Regions from separate parts of the Roseburia sp. AF42-8 genome, predicted to be linked through region 1. Evidence: predicted binding sites of a transcription regulator. Region 1 holds the regulator's gene; each other region holds the start of a gene.
The links. Region 1 encodes HrcA, which represses chaperone genes, less so after heat shock. Its sites were predicted from a motif close to TGTTAGCACTCNNNNNNNNNGAGTGCTAACA; they were not measured.

Region 1 (4,410 bases):
GAAGCCGGAATGGTAGGTTATATTACTGCCAGCCTTAAGAATGTGAAAGAAACCCGTGTGGGTGATACCATAACAGAAGCAAAGCGTCCTTGTGATGCACCATTGCCGGGATATAAGAAAGTTAATCCGATGGTATACTGTGGATTATATCCAACAGATGGAGCCAAATATCCGGATCTTCGTGACGCTTTGGAAAAATTACAGTTAAATGATGCCGCCTTACAGTTTGAACCGGAGACTTCCATTGCATTGGGCTTTGGTTTCCGCTGTGGTTTCTTAGGACTGCTTCATTTAGAGGTAATTCAGGAGCGGTTAGAGAGAGAATTTAATCTTGATTTAGTAACGACAGCACCAGGCGTTGTATATCGGGTACATAAGACGGATGGTACCATGATAGAATTGACAAACCCATCCAATCTTCCGGATCCATCCGAAATCGAATATATGGAAGAGCCGATGGTTGCAGCAGAAATTATGGTGACATCCGAATATGTAGGTGCCATTATGGATTTGTGCCAGGAACGCCGTGGTATCTATAAGAGTATGGAATATATTGAGCAGACCCGTGCAGTTATTAAATATGACCTTCCGTTAAATGAAATTATTTATGATTTCTTTGATGCATTGAAATCCCGTTCCAAAGGATATGCGTCCTTTGATTATGAGATGAAGGGTTATGAGCAGTCAGAGCTTGTGAAGCTGGATATTCTTATTAATAAAGAAGAAGTGGATGCTCTTTCCTTTATTGTATTTAAGGATACCGCCTATGAGCGTGGAAGAAAGATGTGTGAGAAGTTAAAGGAAGAGATTCCGAGACATTTATTTGAGATCCCGATTCAGGCAGCCGTTGGAAGCAAGGTAATTGCCCGTGAGACAGTAAAAGCAATGCGAAAAGATGTGCTGGCAAAATGTTACGGCGGTGACATCAGCCGTAAGCGTAAACTGTTAGAGAAACAGAAGGAAGGTAAGAAACGTATGCGTCAGGTGGGAAATGTAGAGATTCCACAGGAAGCATTTATGAGTGTACTGAAGTTAGATGAGAAATAGATGACAGGAGAACATAGATGGAACTTTATGTGCATATTCCTTTTTGTGTAAGAAAATGTGAATATTGTGATTTCTTATCAGCACCTGCGGACGAGCGGTTACAAAACCGCTACGTGGGTGCTCTTTTGCATGAAATCAGATATTACGGACAGACAATGGGACGTCCGGCTCTTTCTACTATATATATAGGGGGCGGAACACCGTCTCTTTTAGCACCGGAATATATCGCACTTCTTTTAAAACAGATTCAGGTAAGCTTTGAGGTGGAAGCAGATGCAGAGATTACCATAGAATGTAATCCCGGAACTTTAAATGAGGAAAAACTTCTTACCTATAAAGAAGCAGGCATTAACCGTCTCAGCATAGGGTTACAGTCTGCCTTTGATGATGAATTAAAGATATTAGGAAGAATCCATACTTACCGGCAGTTCTTGGAGAATTATGAATGTGCCAGAAGATGTGGATTTGAAAATATCAACGTTGATTTGATGAGTGCCCTGCCTTATCAGAGTACGGAGAAATTTGTCACCAGCTTAAAGCGTGTCATAGCATTAAAACCGGAACATATTTCAGCCTATTCCCTGATTATCGAAAAGGGAACACCATTTTATGAAAAATACAAATTCGAGGCAGTGCTCCGGGAAGCCGGAAAGCCGACAGAGCATCTGCCATCTGAAGAGACAGAGTATGAAATTTATAAAAAGACTCAGGAGATTCTTGCAGAGGCAGGTTATGAGCATTATGAAGTATCCAATTATGCAAAGCAGGGGAAAGAGGCAAGGCATAATATCGGATACTGGAAGCGGGTACCGTATCTTGGGGTAGGACTTGGGGCAGCTTCCTTGATTGGAGAAGTACGCTACAGTAATATAAGAGAGATTGAAGCGTATATCAAAGCATGCGGTAATATTTCGGCGAAGGAAATAGATGGAGTACCGGCATTGAATCTCCATGAGAGTGCAGATGCAATCAGCCGCCATGCCCAGATGGAAGAATTCATGTTTTTAGGCCTGCGTATGTTAAAGGGAGTTACAAGAACAGAATTCAAAGAGACTTTCGGCGTGGAAATAGAAGCAGTATATGGCGAAGTCTTAAACCAGCTTCAGGAAGAGGACTTAATCGAGAAAAAAGCCGGTGTAATAAAGCTCAGCGACCACGGTATGGACATCAGTAACTATGTACTCGCCCAGTTTTTACTGGATTAAGTAGTGCGGTGTTGAACCGCATTGAATCAGAACAAATCTAAAGAAATTATAAAATTATAAAATGCTGTTGACAAAAAAAACGAATGGTGCTATCTTAAGTACATAGAAATTAGCACTCTTTCAAGTTGAGTGCTAACAACAAAGAAAAAGCAGTACAAAAAGCTTTTCCAAATACCTATAAAAGTTTCATTTTCAGGAGAACGTGAATGAACGAGAACGAATTAGATGAAAGAAAAACAAAAATCTTAAATGCAATCATTCGCAACTATCTGGAAACGGGTGAGCCGGTTGGTTCAAGAACCATTTCCAAGTATACGGATTTGAACTTGAGTTCCGCAACAATCCGGAATGAGATGTCGGACTTGGAAGAGATGGGATATATTTTGCAGCCACATACATCGGCAGGAAGAATTCCATCCGATAAGGGATATCGCTTCTATGTAGATAATCTGATTGCAGAGAAGGACAAAGAAGTATCCGATATGAAAGAGTTCGTAATTGAACATACGGAGAAGATGGAACAGGTATTGCAGCAGGTGGCAAAGTTGTTGGCGAACAACACGAATTACACCACCATGATAACAGCACCGCAGTATCACCACAACAGCCTGAAGTTCATCCAGTTATCCAATGTGGATGATGAACATATTCTGGCAGTTGTCGTATTGGAAGGCAATCTTGTGAAAAATAAGATGATTCCGATAGAAGAGCCGATAGATAATGAGCATATGTTAAAACTTAACATGCTTTTGAATACACATTTAAATGGATTGTCATTAGATCAGATTAATCTGGGCACCATAGCAGTGTTGAAAGAGAAAGCCGGTATCCATTCCAAAGTCATCAGTGATGTATTGGATGCAGTAGCAGAAGCAATCAGCGAAGACGAGGATTTGGAGATATATACCAGCGGTGCAACGAATATCTTAAAATATCCGGAGTTATCGGATTCGCAGAAAGCAGGAGAGCTTTTAGATGCGTTAGAAGAGAAGAAACAGTTAGTAAGTCTGGTGACGGATAACCTCAGCAATGAGGAGAACGGCATACAGGTTTATATAGGAGATGAATCTCCAATTCAGACCATGAAGGACTGCAGTGTGGTAACAGCTACCTATGAACTTGGTAAAGGCGTGAAGGGAACGATAGGAATTATCGGACCGAAGCGTATGGATTATGAGAACGTCATGGATAATCTGAAAAATTTGAAATCACAACTAGAAGGCATATTTGATAAGCCGAAGAAAGAATAGCATAGAAAGGTGGCAAGGAAGTGGCAGAAGAAAAGAAAGAAGAAGTGCTTGAGGAAGTATTAGAAGACTTAGAAGCAGAGGATGCAAAAAAGCAGGAAGAAGCACAGAATACCGCCTCAGAAGAAAAAGAAGTTGAGGCAGAAGAAAAAACGGAAGATACCGAATCTGAACCGGAAGAAATAGAGAAAGAAGATGAGGAGAAAAAGAAAGGTATCTTTAAAAAGAAAGACAAGAAAGATAAGAAGGACGAACAGATTGAAGATTTAACCGACCGGCTGAAACGTCAGATGGCAGAATTTGAAAACTTCCGTAAGAGAACGGAAAAGGAAAAGAGCCAGATGTATGACATGGGAGCCAGTGCAATCTTAGAGAAAATCCTTCCAGTTATCGACAATTTTGAAAGAGGGCTTGCAGCTGTACCGGAAGAAGACAAAAACAATGGCTTCGTAGAAGGTATGGATAAGATTTATAAGCAGATGATGACAGTGCTGACAGAAGTTGGTGTAACACCGATTGAAGCAGCCGGTCAGGAGTTTGACCCGAATCTCCATAATGCAGTAATGCATGTGGAAGATGAAGAACTCGGTGAGAATGTAGTAGCCGAGGAGTTACAGAAAGGTTACAAGTACAAAGAAAATGTAATCAGACATAGCATGGTAAAAGTAGCGAATTAAGCATAGGAGGATAAGAACATGAGTAAAATTATTGGTATTGATTTAGGAACAACAAACAGTTGTGTGGCAGTTATGGAAGGTGGAAAACCTACCGTTATAGCAAACCAGGAAGGTGCAAGAACAACACCATCTATCGTAGCATTTACAAAAACAGGTGAGCGTCTGATTGGTGAACCAGCAAAACGTCAGGCAGTAACCAACGCAGAGAAAACAATCTCTTCCATTAAGAGACAT
Region 2 (4,410 bases), on a different contig from region 1:
CTCACAGGCATCTTTCTTCGATAAGATGCCAAGGTTCACATGGGTATAGGAATGATTTCCTATGATATGCCCATCATCCTGAATTTTCTTTATCAAATCCGGATATGCCTCTGCTTTCTCTCCGATTACAAAAAAGGTTGCTTTGACATTGCGCTCCTTCAGCCCTTCCAGTAAATCTTTCGTACATTCCGGGCTTGGTCCATCGTCAAATGTCAATGCAACCTCTTTTATTCCACTTGTTTTCTTTATATTCATGCTCTCTGCATTTACCAGATGATTGACACGAATCCGACAGGCTCCGGCGGCAATTACCAATACCGCCAGTGCCAGATTCATCCATATCAATGCTTTTCGGATTCGACTCATTTTACACCGTTACTTTTCTGCTCTCCTGACAATATATGCAGCAACTGCATTTCTTATTATGTCAGGCTTGAACCATTTCAGGCGGTCGCCGGTTTTGCGCTGGCAGTCAGTTCTCCATCGGTAAGGTCGATAAGAATGGTATCTCCCTCTCTGACTTTATCTGCAAGAATCAATTTTGCAGCCAATGTCTCCACATATTTCTGCAGGAAACGTTTCAGCGGTCTTGCACCATATACCGGGTCATAACCTTTCTCGGTAATATAATCCTCGGCAGCCTTAGTCAGTTCCACTTTCAGTTCACGGTCTGCAAGACGTTTATTCAGATCTTCCATCAGTAACTTGATAATGTTGCCGATGTTGTCTTTGGTCAGCGGCTTGAACATAATAATTTCATCCAGACGGTTTAAAAATTCCGGCCGGAAGTTACCCTTCAGTTCTTCCATGACAGCTTCTTCTGCTTCCGGACGAATCTCGCCATTTTCGTCAATGCCCTCCAACAGATGCATGGAGCCTAAGTTAGAAGTCATGATAATAATGGTATTCTTAAAGTCTACGGTACGTCCCTGGGAATCGGTAATTCGTCCGTCATCCAGTACCTGAAGCAGTACATTAAAGACATCCGGATGTGCTTTTTCCACCTCATCAAAGAGGACTACGGAATACGGTTTCCGGCGGACTGCCTCCGTCAGCTGACCACCTTCATCATAGCCTACATATCCAGGAGGTGCTCCAATCAGACGGGAGACGGAATATTTCTCCATATACTCGCTCATATCGAGACGGACCATATTGGATTCATCATCGAAAAGGCAGCTTGCTAATGCTTTGGCAAGCTCTGTCTTACCTACACCGGTTGGTCCTAAGAACAGGAAAGAACCGATTGGCTTGCTCGGGTCTTTGATTCCGGCTTTGGAACGGATGATTGCTTCTGTTACCTTGGTAACGCCCTCGTCCTGTCCAATGACACGTTTATGCAGTTCTTCATCAAGGTGCAGTGTCTTATTTCGTTCGCTCTCAGTCAGTTTTGCTACCGGGATTCCGGTCCAGCGGGAGATAATCTTTGCGATTTCTTCTTCGCTGACACTTTCATGTACCAGTGATAAATCTTCACCTTTGACTTTTTCTTCTTCAATTTCCAACTGCTGCTGTAACTGCGGCAGCTTACCATATTTTAATTCTGCCGCTTTATTTAAATCATAGCTCTGCTCTGCCTGCTGGATTTCATTTTTCAGGCTTTCCAAATCCTCACGCAGCTTCTGGACTTTCTCTACGGATTTCTTTTCATTGTCCCACTGTGCCTTCTTATTCTGGAACTCACTCCGAAGCTCTGCTAACTCTTTCTGTAAGTCTGCCAGACGCTCCTGGCTCAGACGGTCATCCTCTTTTTTCAATGCAGTCTCTTCAATCTCTAACTGCATGACACGACGGTTCAGTTCGTCTAACTCGGTCGGCATGGAATCAAGCTCTGTCTTAATCAGTGCACAGGCTTCATCCACCAGGTCAATTGCCTTATCCGGTAAGAACCGGTCTGAGATATAACGGTTCGAAAGCACTGCTGCGGAAACCAGTGCACTGTCGGTAATCTTTACTCCATGGAATACTTCATACCTCTCCTTTAATCCACGCAGGATAGAAATAGTATCTTCTACCGTTGGTTCGTCTACCATAACCGGCTGGAATCTTCGTTCCAATGCGGCATCCTTTTCAATGTATTCCCGGTACTCATCCAATGTGGTAGCACCGATACAATGCAGTTCTCCACGGGCAAGCATTGGTTTTAAAAGCTGTCCGGCATCCATGGCTCCATCGGTTTTTCCTGCACCAACAATGGTATGCAGCTCATCGATAAAGAGGATAATCTGTCCTTCGGATTTCTTTACTTCATCCAATACTGCTTTCAGACGTTCCTCAAATTCACCACGGTATTTTGCTCCGGCTACCAATGCACCCATATCCAGTGCAAAGAGCTTCTTATCCTTTAATCCTTCCGGAACATCACCACGTACAATCCGTTGTGCCAGTCCCTCTACAACTGCGGTTTTACCTACACCGGGTTCGCCAATCAGTACCGGATTGTTTTTCGTCTTACGGGACAAAATACGCACTACATTCCGGATTTCTGCATCTCGTCCGATGACCGGATCCAGCTTCTGGTCTCTCGCCCTCTCTACCATATCATAACCATATTTATTTAAGGTATCATAAGTAGCTTCCGGATTATCGGAGGTCACACGCTGGTTGCCACGCACCGTAGACAGTGCCTGCAGGAAACGGTCTCTTGTAATACCATATTCCTTAAAAATTTCCTTTAATGCAGGGTTCGGATATCTTAATAAGGATAAAAACAGATGCTCTACAGAAACATAATCATCTCCCATCTGCTTTGCCTCATCCTCTGCACTAATCAATACCTTATTCAATGCCTGGCCGACATAAACCTGGCCGCCGGACACCTTGGTTCTTGCTTCCAGATGGCGGATTGCATTGTCTACAAAATGCTCCTTCTGGATTTCCATTTTCTCGATCAGTTTTAAAATCAGTCCATCTTCCTGCTGCAGTAATGCCACTAAAAGATGTTCCTGCTCGATTTCCTGATTGCCATATTCATATGCTAATTTTTCGCAATCCTGGATTGCTTCCATTGACTTCTGTGTAAATTTCTGAATGTTCATATCTTTCACCTCATTTCCCACTGTGCTATGAACGAATTCCTGTTATTTCTGTTTCCAAGCATAAATATAGCACGCATTATTAGCACTGTCAAGATGTGAGTGCTAAAATTTTCAGACAATTTTTGTTAATTACTATTTTTCTTATATTTAAAAGGAATTCAGCAGTCCTTTCAGCCCTTCCTCTTTATAAACTCCCTTATAATATGCAACTTCATCTTTTATCATCTCATCAATCACCTGCATTCCAAGAAGTTCCACCGGTGCCTTATCATCTGTAAGAATATAATCGCCCTTTTCATAGGAAACGGTATCTGCCAATACCTCTGTCATCATTCCCTTTAACTCCTGATTTTCAAGCTTGGAAATGTTGTTAGAAAGATTCTTTAAAATTTCTCCATTGTCGGATGCAAACAGTTCCCGGTTTGTAGAGCCTGCCACATCCACAGTATATTCTGTTCCAAATACACTTCCTATGGTGTCGGAAAGATACTGGTTAATATTTCCTTCTTTCTGCCCACGCATGTTCATATTCACCACCATTACGCCATTTTTATTTAAATGCTCTTTTACCAGCGTAAAAAATTCAACGGAAGACATCTGAAACGGAATCGTAATATCCTGATAAGCATCTACCATAATGACATCGTATTTCTTATCGGATGCATTTAAAAATGCTCTTCCATCATAAGTCGTTACCGGCACATCCTCCGAAAGTGAAAAATACTGTCTGGAAAGCTTTGTAATCTTCTCATCAATTTCAACACCTTCCACATTCATATCTCCAAAATATTTCCGGCACTGGGTTGCATAAGTACCGGTTCCCATTCCAAGAATCAGCACATCCATGTCTGATATTTCTTTGTCTTTTAACATAAGCGGTGCCGCCATGGCATAATCATAATACATGCCGGTCAGTTCATCCTGCTTCATATACACAGACTGCACACCGAATAACACATTGGTGGATAAGGACACCTTGTCCTGATTTTCGTATACCTGAAGATAGTTATATACGGATTCCCCCTCATAGGTCAGATTATTTTCCCAGAATGCAAATGAGTCGGAATATCCAAACCCGCAGCACAGTGCAAATATCAGAATAGATGCAACTATTTTCTTCTTTCCGGTATGCGCATTGATAAAATATACGATGGATAATGCCAGTAAAATTCCCGCAAAGATAAGAAATGTAACGGATGTTCCTACTGCCGGAATTGTCACAAAGGTTGGGATAAAGGTTCCAATGATGCTTCCGATGGTGTTAAATGCCCCTAAGGTACCTACTGTCTTTCCGTTGTCATCTAAATTATCAACAGAATATTTTACCAGGGATGGTGTTACCGTTCCCAACAGAAACAGCGGAAATACGAAA
Region 3 (4,410 bases), on a different contig from region 1:
GAAAGAACTGAATAACGATGCGTGGCTCAGCTTGGTAGAGCGCTGCGTTCGGGACGCAGAGGTCGCAGGTTCAAATCCTGTCGCATCGACGAAAAAAACGAGTACACTGTTAAGTGTACTCGTTTTTTATATGAAGATTTCTACCCCAATATTGTCTGGAATCATCTTGTCATGTTATAATGAACGTAAGCAAGTCAATATATAAGCGTGATTGGCGAGCTGCAATTGTTTATCAGGAGTTGATTTTCACTTGATAAATGAAAAGGTTGGAAAATAATACAATAAAGGAGAAGACACAATATGAGTATGGAACCGGATTTTCTTACTTTGACAATCGGAAAACAGAAAAATATTGCATTGATTGCCCATGATGGAAAGAAAGCAGAACTGATCCAGTGGTGCAAAGACAATGTAGAAATTTTAAAGAAGCATTTCCTTTGTGGAACCGGAACAACGGCAAAAATGATTACAGACCAGACGGGACTGCCGGTAAAAGGCTATAACAGCGGTCCGCTGGGCGGAGACCAGCAGATTGGTGCTAAGATAGTAGAGGGAAAAGTAGACTTCGTGATTTTCTTTTCAGATCCGCTTACTGCAGCACCTCATGACCCGGATGTAAAAGCGCTGCTTCGTATTGCACAGGTATATGACATCCCGATTGCAAATAATAAGGCAACTGCAGATTTTATGATTCATTCCGAGTTGATGGATGAAGAATATAATCACAATGTGATTAATTTTAATAAGAATATCAGACAGCGGGCATCGACGATAAAGTAATGTCAGCTAAACTACGAGAAACACGCAAAGCGTGTTTCTCACATAAAAAGGAGAGGCGGTGTGAATACTCACACCGCCCCTTTTTCCTTTTAATTATCCTGGTATTATCCCTCAATGGAAATATATTTCTTTTCTTCCACAGCAGGTTTTACTTCTTTCTTCGGAACGGTCAGAGTCAGGATACCATTTTCAAAACCGCCTTTGATGTCATCCTGAGTAACGCCATCTCCGACATAGAACTACGCTGGTAAGAGCCATAGTAACGTTCTTTACGGATATATTTGCCATCTTTGTCTTTTTCGTCCTTGTTGTCCTGGTGTTTGGCATTGACGATGAGGTATCCGTCTTTCAGCTCAGCCTGGATATCTTCTTTCTTAAAACCTGGAAGTTCAAATTCCAGTTCATATCTGTCGTCAAATTCCTTAACGTCAGTGTTCATGGCAGCACGGTTGTCTGTTGCAGGAGCATTGTAAGCTCCAAATGGAAATACATCATCGAATATATCATCTACAAAGTTGTTTGAAAAAATACTTGGTACTAACATAAGTCATTCCTCCTGAAAATAATTGTTGTAATTAATAATAATGTTTTTTATTTCTGTGAGCTTCTCTGGCTTCTTCAACAGCCTCATGGTCGGCTACATTAATTTTTGCTTTTACTTTCTTCTTCTTTAATGGATGTTTTGGATTTTTATCTGACATAATAACATGCTTCCTTTCTTTTACATCATCAGATATCTGAAATACAATGTCTGAAATTATCCTTCAATTGCAATATATTTGTGGTCTTCTACTGCAGGTTTTGCTTCTTTCTTCGGAACGAAGAGTTTTAAAATACCATGTTTAAATTCGCCTTTGATATCCTCTTCGGTAATGCCATCACCCACATAAAAGCTTCGGCTGCAGGCTCCGGAATAACGTTCCTTACGGATATATCTGCCGGATTTCTTATCCTCATTTTTTTCATCCAGGCCTTTGGCAGCGCTGATGGTAAGGTAACCGTTCTCTAAGGAAGCACTTACTTCGTCTTTCTTAAATCCAGGTAAATCGATTACCAGTTCATAACCATTATCTTGTTCCTTGATATCTGTCTTCATCAGACGTGCGGCTCTACGACCGTAAAGTTTTTTCTCAGTTTTTTTCATATCCATGTTATCGTCCATCCATGGAAAATCCTCAAAGAAGTCATCAAATAAATTCTCTCCAAAAATACTAGGCATCAACATAAGTCATCTCTCCTTTTTTAATAAATCATTTTATGCTTGTTTACCTTGTTTCTTTGGAACCGGGATGTTTTAGGAACTCTTTTTTTGTTCCTCTCCTTTGTTCTGACTACGTTATAGCACCAATTATTAGCACTGTCAATAGGTGAGTACTAATAAAATTGTGAAAAATTTGTGAAAAAACACAAATTGTGCAAAAACAAAGAAAAAAACATGGAAATGCACTGTAAAAACAAATGAAATATATGGAGATATAATGCAGAAATATAGGGGGGAATAAGGGGTAGCATGATAAAAAGGAAAGAATATTGCAGGAACTATGAGACTGTGTTATGATTTCTATAACTTTGCGTCATGGAAATTATGAGTTTAGGAGAAAAAACAAAATGAAGACACAGAATGAGAAAAGAAGTACATTTTCGGGGAAGATAGGGTTTGTATTATCAGCAGCAGGCGCTTCTGTGGGACTGGGAAACATATGGAGATTCCCATATCTTGCGGCAAAGTATGGGGGAGGAATCTTTCTGCTGATTTATATTATACTTGCATTGACTTTTGGATATACAATGATTATGGCGGAGACTTCTATCGGAAGAATGACGAAGAAGAGCCCGGTGGGAGCATATCATACCTTTGGAAAATCCCGCTGGCTCTCTTTCGGTGGCTGGATAAATGCGATTATTCCGGTTTTAATCGTGCCATATTATTCTGTAATTGGCGGCTGGGTAATGAAATATCTGGTGGAATATATCAGGGGAAATGGCAGTAAACTTGCATCGGATGGATATTTTTCCGATTTCATTTCCAGCGGGCTTTCCACAGAAATCTGCTTTGCTTTTTTTGCGGTATTTACGCTGGGGATTATCTTTGCCGGCGTCCGGAATGGTATTGAGCGGGTATCCAGATTTATGATGCCGGTGCTGGTTGTTCTTTCTATATTAATAACGGTTTATTCCGTAAGCAGACCGGGAGCATTAAAAGGAGTTAAATATTTTCTGATTCCAAATTTTGAAAATTTTTCCTGGATGACGGTAGTAACAGCCATGGGACAGATGTTTTATTCCCTGTCCATTGCCATGGGAATTCTCATTACTTTTGGTTCTTATATGAAGAAGGAAGTTTCTATTGAGGAGTCCACGAAGAACGTGGAAATCTTCGATACAGCGATTGCCATGATGGCAGGCTGATGATTATTCCGGCAGTCTTTGCATTTTCCGGTGGAAATCCGGAAACACTGCAGGCGGGGCCATCATTGATGTTTATTACGATTCCAAAAGTATTTGACAGCATGGGACTTGGAACCGGAGTCGGAATTTTGTTTTTTGTACTGGTGCTGTTTGCAGCAATAACAAGTTCTATTGCATTAACGGAAAGTGCAGTATCGACTTTTGAAGATGAACTGGGCTGGGAAAGACGGAAAGCAACGGTAATTGTCGGTATTGTAATGCTTCTTTTGGGAAGTCTTTCTACACTGGGATATGGACCATTGGCGAATGTAAAAATTATCGGAATGCAGATTCTTGATTTCTTTGATTTCCTGACGAACTCCGTGATGATGCCGATTGCAGCTATTGCAACCTGCCTTCTGGTATCAAGAGTGGTGGGAGTGCAGCGGATTGAAGAAGAAGTAACCCGGGGCGGCAACCCGTTCCGCAGGAAAAAGATATTTACGGTGATGATAAAATACCTTTGTCCGATCTTTGCAGCGATTATTTTAATCAGTTCCATAGCAAATGCTTTTGGATGGATTCAGATGTAATGAATGACAAATTAAGAAAATACAGAAATGCAACTACGAGAAACACGCTTTGCGAGTTTCTCGAGTTATCGCGGTGCTCGTCAAATCTGCATGCAAGCATGCGATTTTTCTCGCTACTCGCGTAATCAAAAAGAGCGTTCTTTCCTAATTAGGAAAGACGCTCTTTTTGGACAGAACCATATTATGAATTTGCCATATTCTTAACGGCATTCAATGCCTTCTGGACTGGTGGCAGACAGATAATGATTAATGTAATAAGTGCTTCTGCACCAAGGTATGCACCGTTGTAAGCAAGAGAGTATACCACTGCATTCGGGAATTCTTCCGGAGCATACATGCCGAAGAAAATCCAGCCGGAAAGGAATGCGAAGAAGTATCGGCCTAATACACCAGCGATATAACCTTTGATAAGTCCATGTTTGGATTTGCTGAAAAGTCCGGAAAGTCCTAATGCACCAAAGGCGAAGAGGTAGTCCACTAACATCTGTGGAACACTGATGATGTAAGGGTCAACGACTAACTGCAGAATTCCGTAAGCAAAAGCTGCGGTTAAGCCGGCACCCAGACCGTACCAGTAACCAATCAGAACGATGAATAACATGCTCAGTAAAGTAACGGAACCGCCCATTGGCATATCGAAAAGTTTAAT

Region 2: clpB (ATP-dependent chaperone ClpB) is a predicted target of HrcA. The motif match lies at 3,116-3,146, and genes of this name have one in related genera.
Region 3: DW059_RS07265 (Hsp20/alpha crystallin family protein) is a predicted target of HrcA. The motif match lies at 2,130-2,160, and genes of this name have one in related genera.

The regions. Positions count from the first base shown of each region.
Region 1 is NZ_QTVB01000002.1:19,743-24,152, forward strand. Features, by position in the region: gene lepA (translation elongation factor 4) at 1-1,047, shown strand, start outside; gene hemW (radical SAM family heme chaperone HemW) at 1,065-2,252, shown strand; gene hrcA (heat-inducible transcriptional repressor HrcA) at 2,459-3,502, shown strand; gene grpE (nucleotide exchange factor GrpE) at 3,523-4,176, shown strand; gene dnaK (molecular chaperone DnaK) at 4,195-4,410, shown strand, end outside.
Region 2 is NZ_QTVB01000004.1:76,521-80,930, reverse strand. Features, by position in the region: gene DW059_RS02960 (polysaccharide deacetylase family protein) at 1-366, opposite strand, end outside; gene clpB (ATP-dependent chaperone ClpB) at 444-3,038, opposite strand; gene DW059_RS02950 (spermidine synthase) at 3,186-4,410, opposite strand, start outside.
Region 3 is NZ_QTVB01000013.1:7,225-11,634, forward strand. Features, by position in the region: tRNA gene DW059_RS07250 (tRNA-Pro) at 16-89, shown strand; gene DW059_RS07255 (methylglyoxal synthase) at 307-780, shown strand; partial or broken gene DW059_RS07260 (Hsp20/alpha crystallin family protein) at 885-1,324, opposite strand; gene DW059_RS16735 (hypothetical protein) at 1,356-1,481, opposite strand; gene DW059_RS07265 (Hsp20/alpha crystallin family protein) at 1,538-2,005, opposite strand; partial or broken gene DW059_RS17585 (sodium-dependent transporter) at 2,389-3,761, shown strand; gene thiT (energy-coupled thiamine transporter ThiT) at 3,943-4,410, opposite strand, start outside.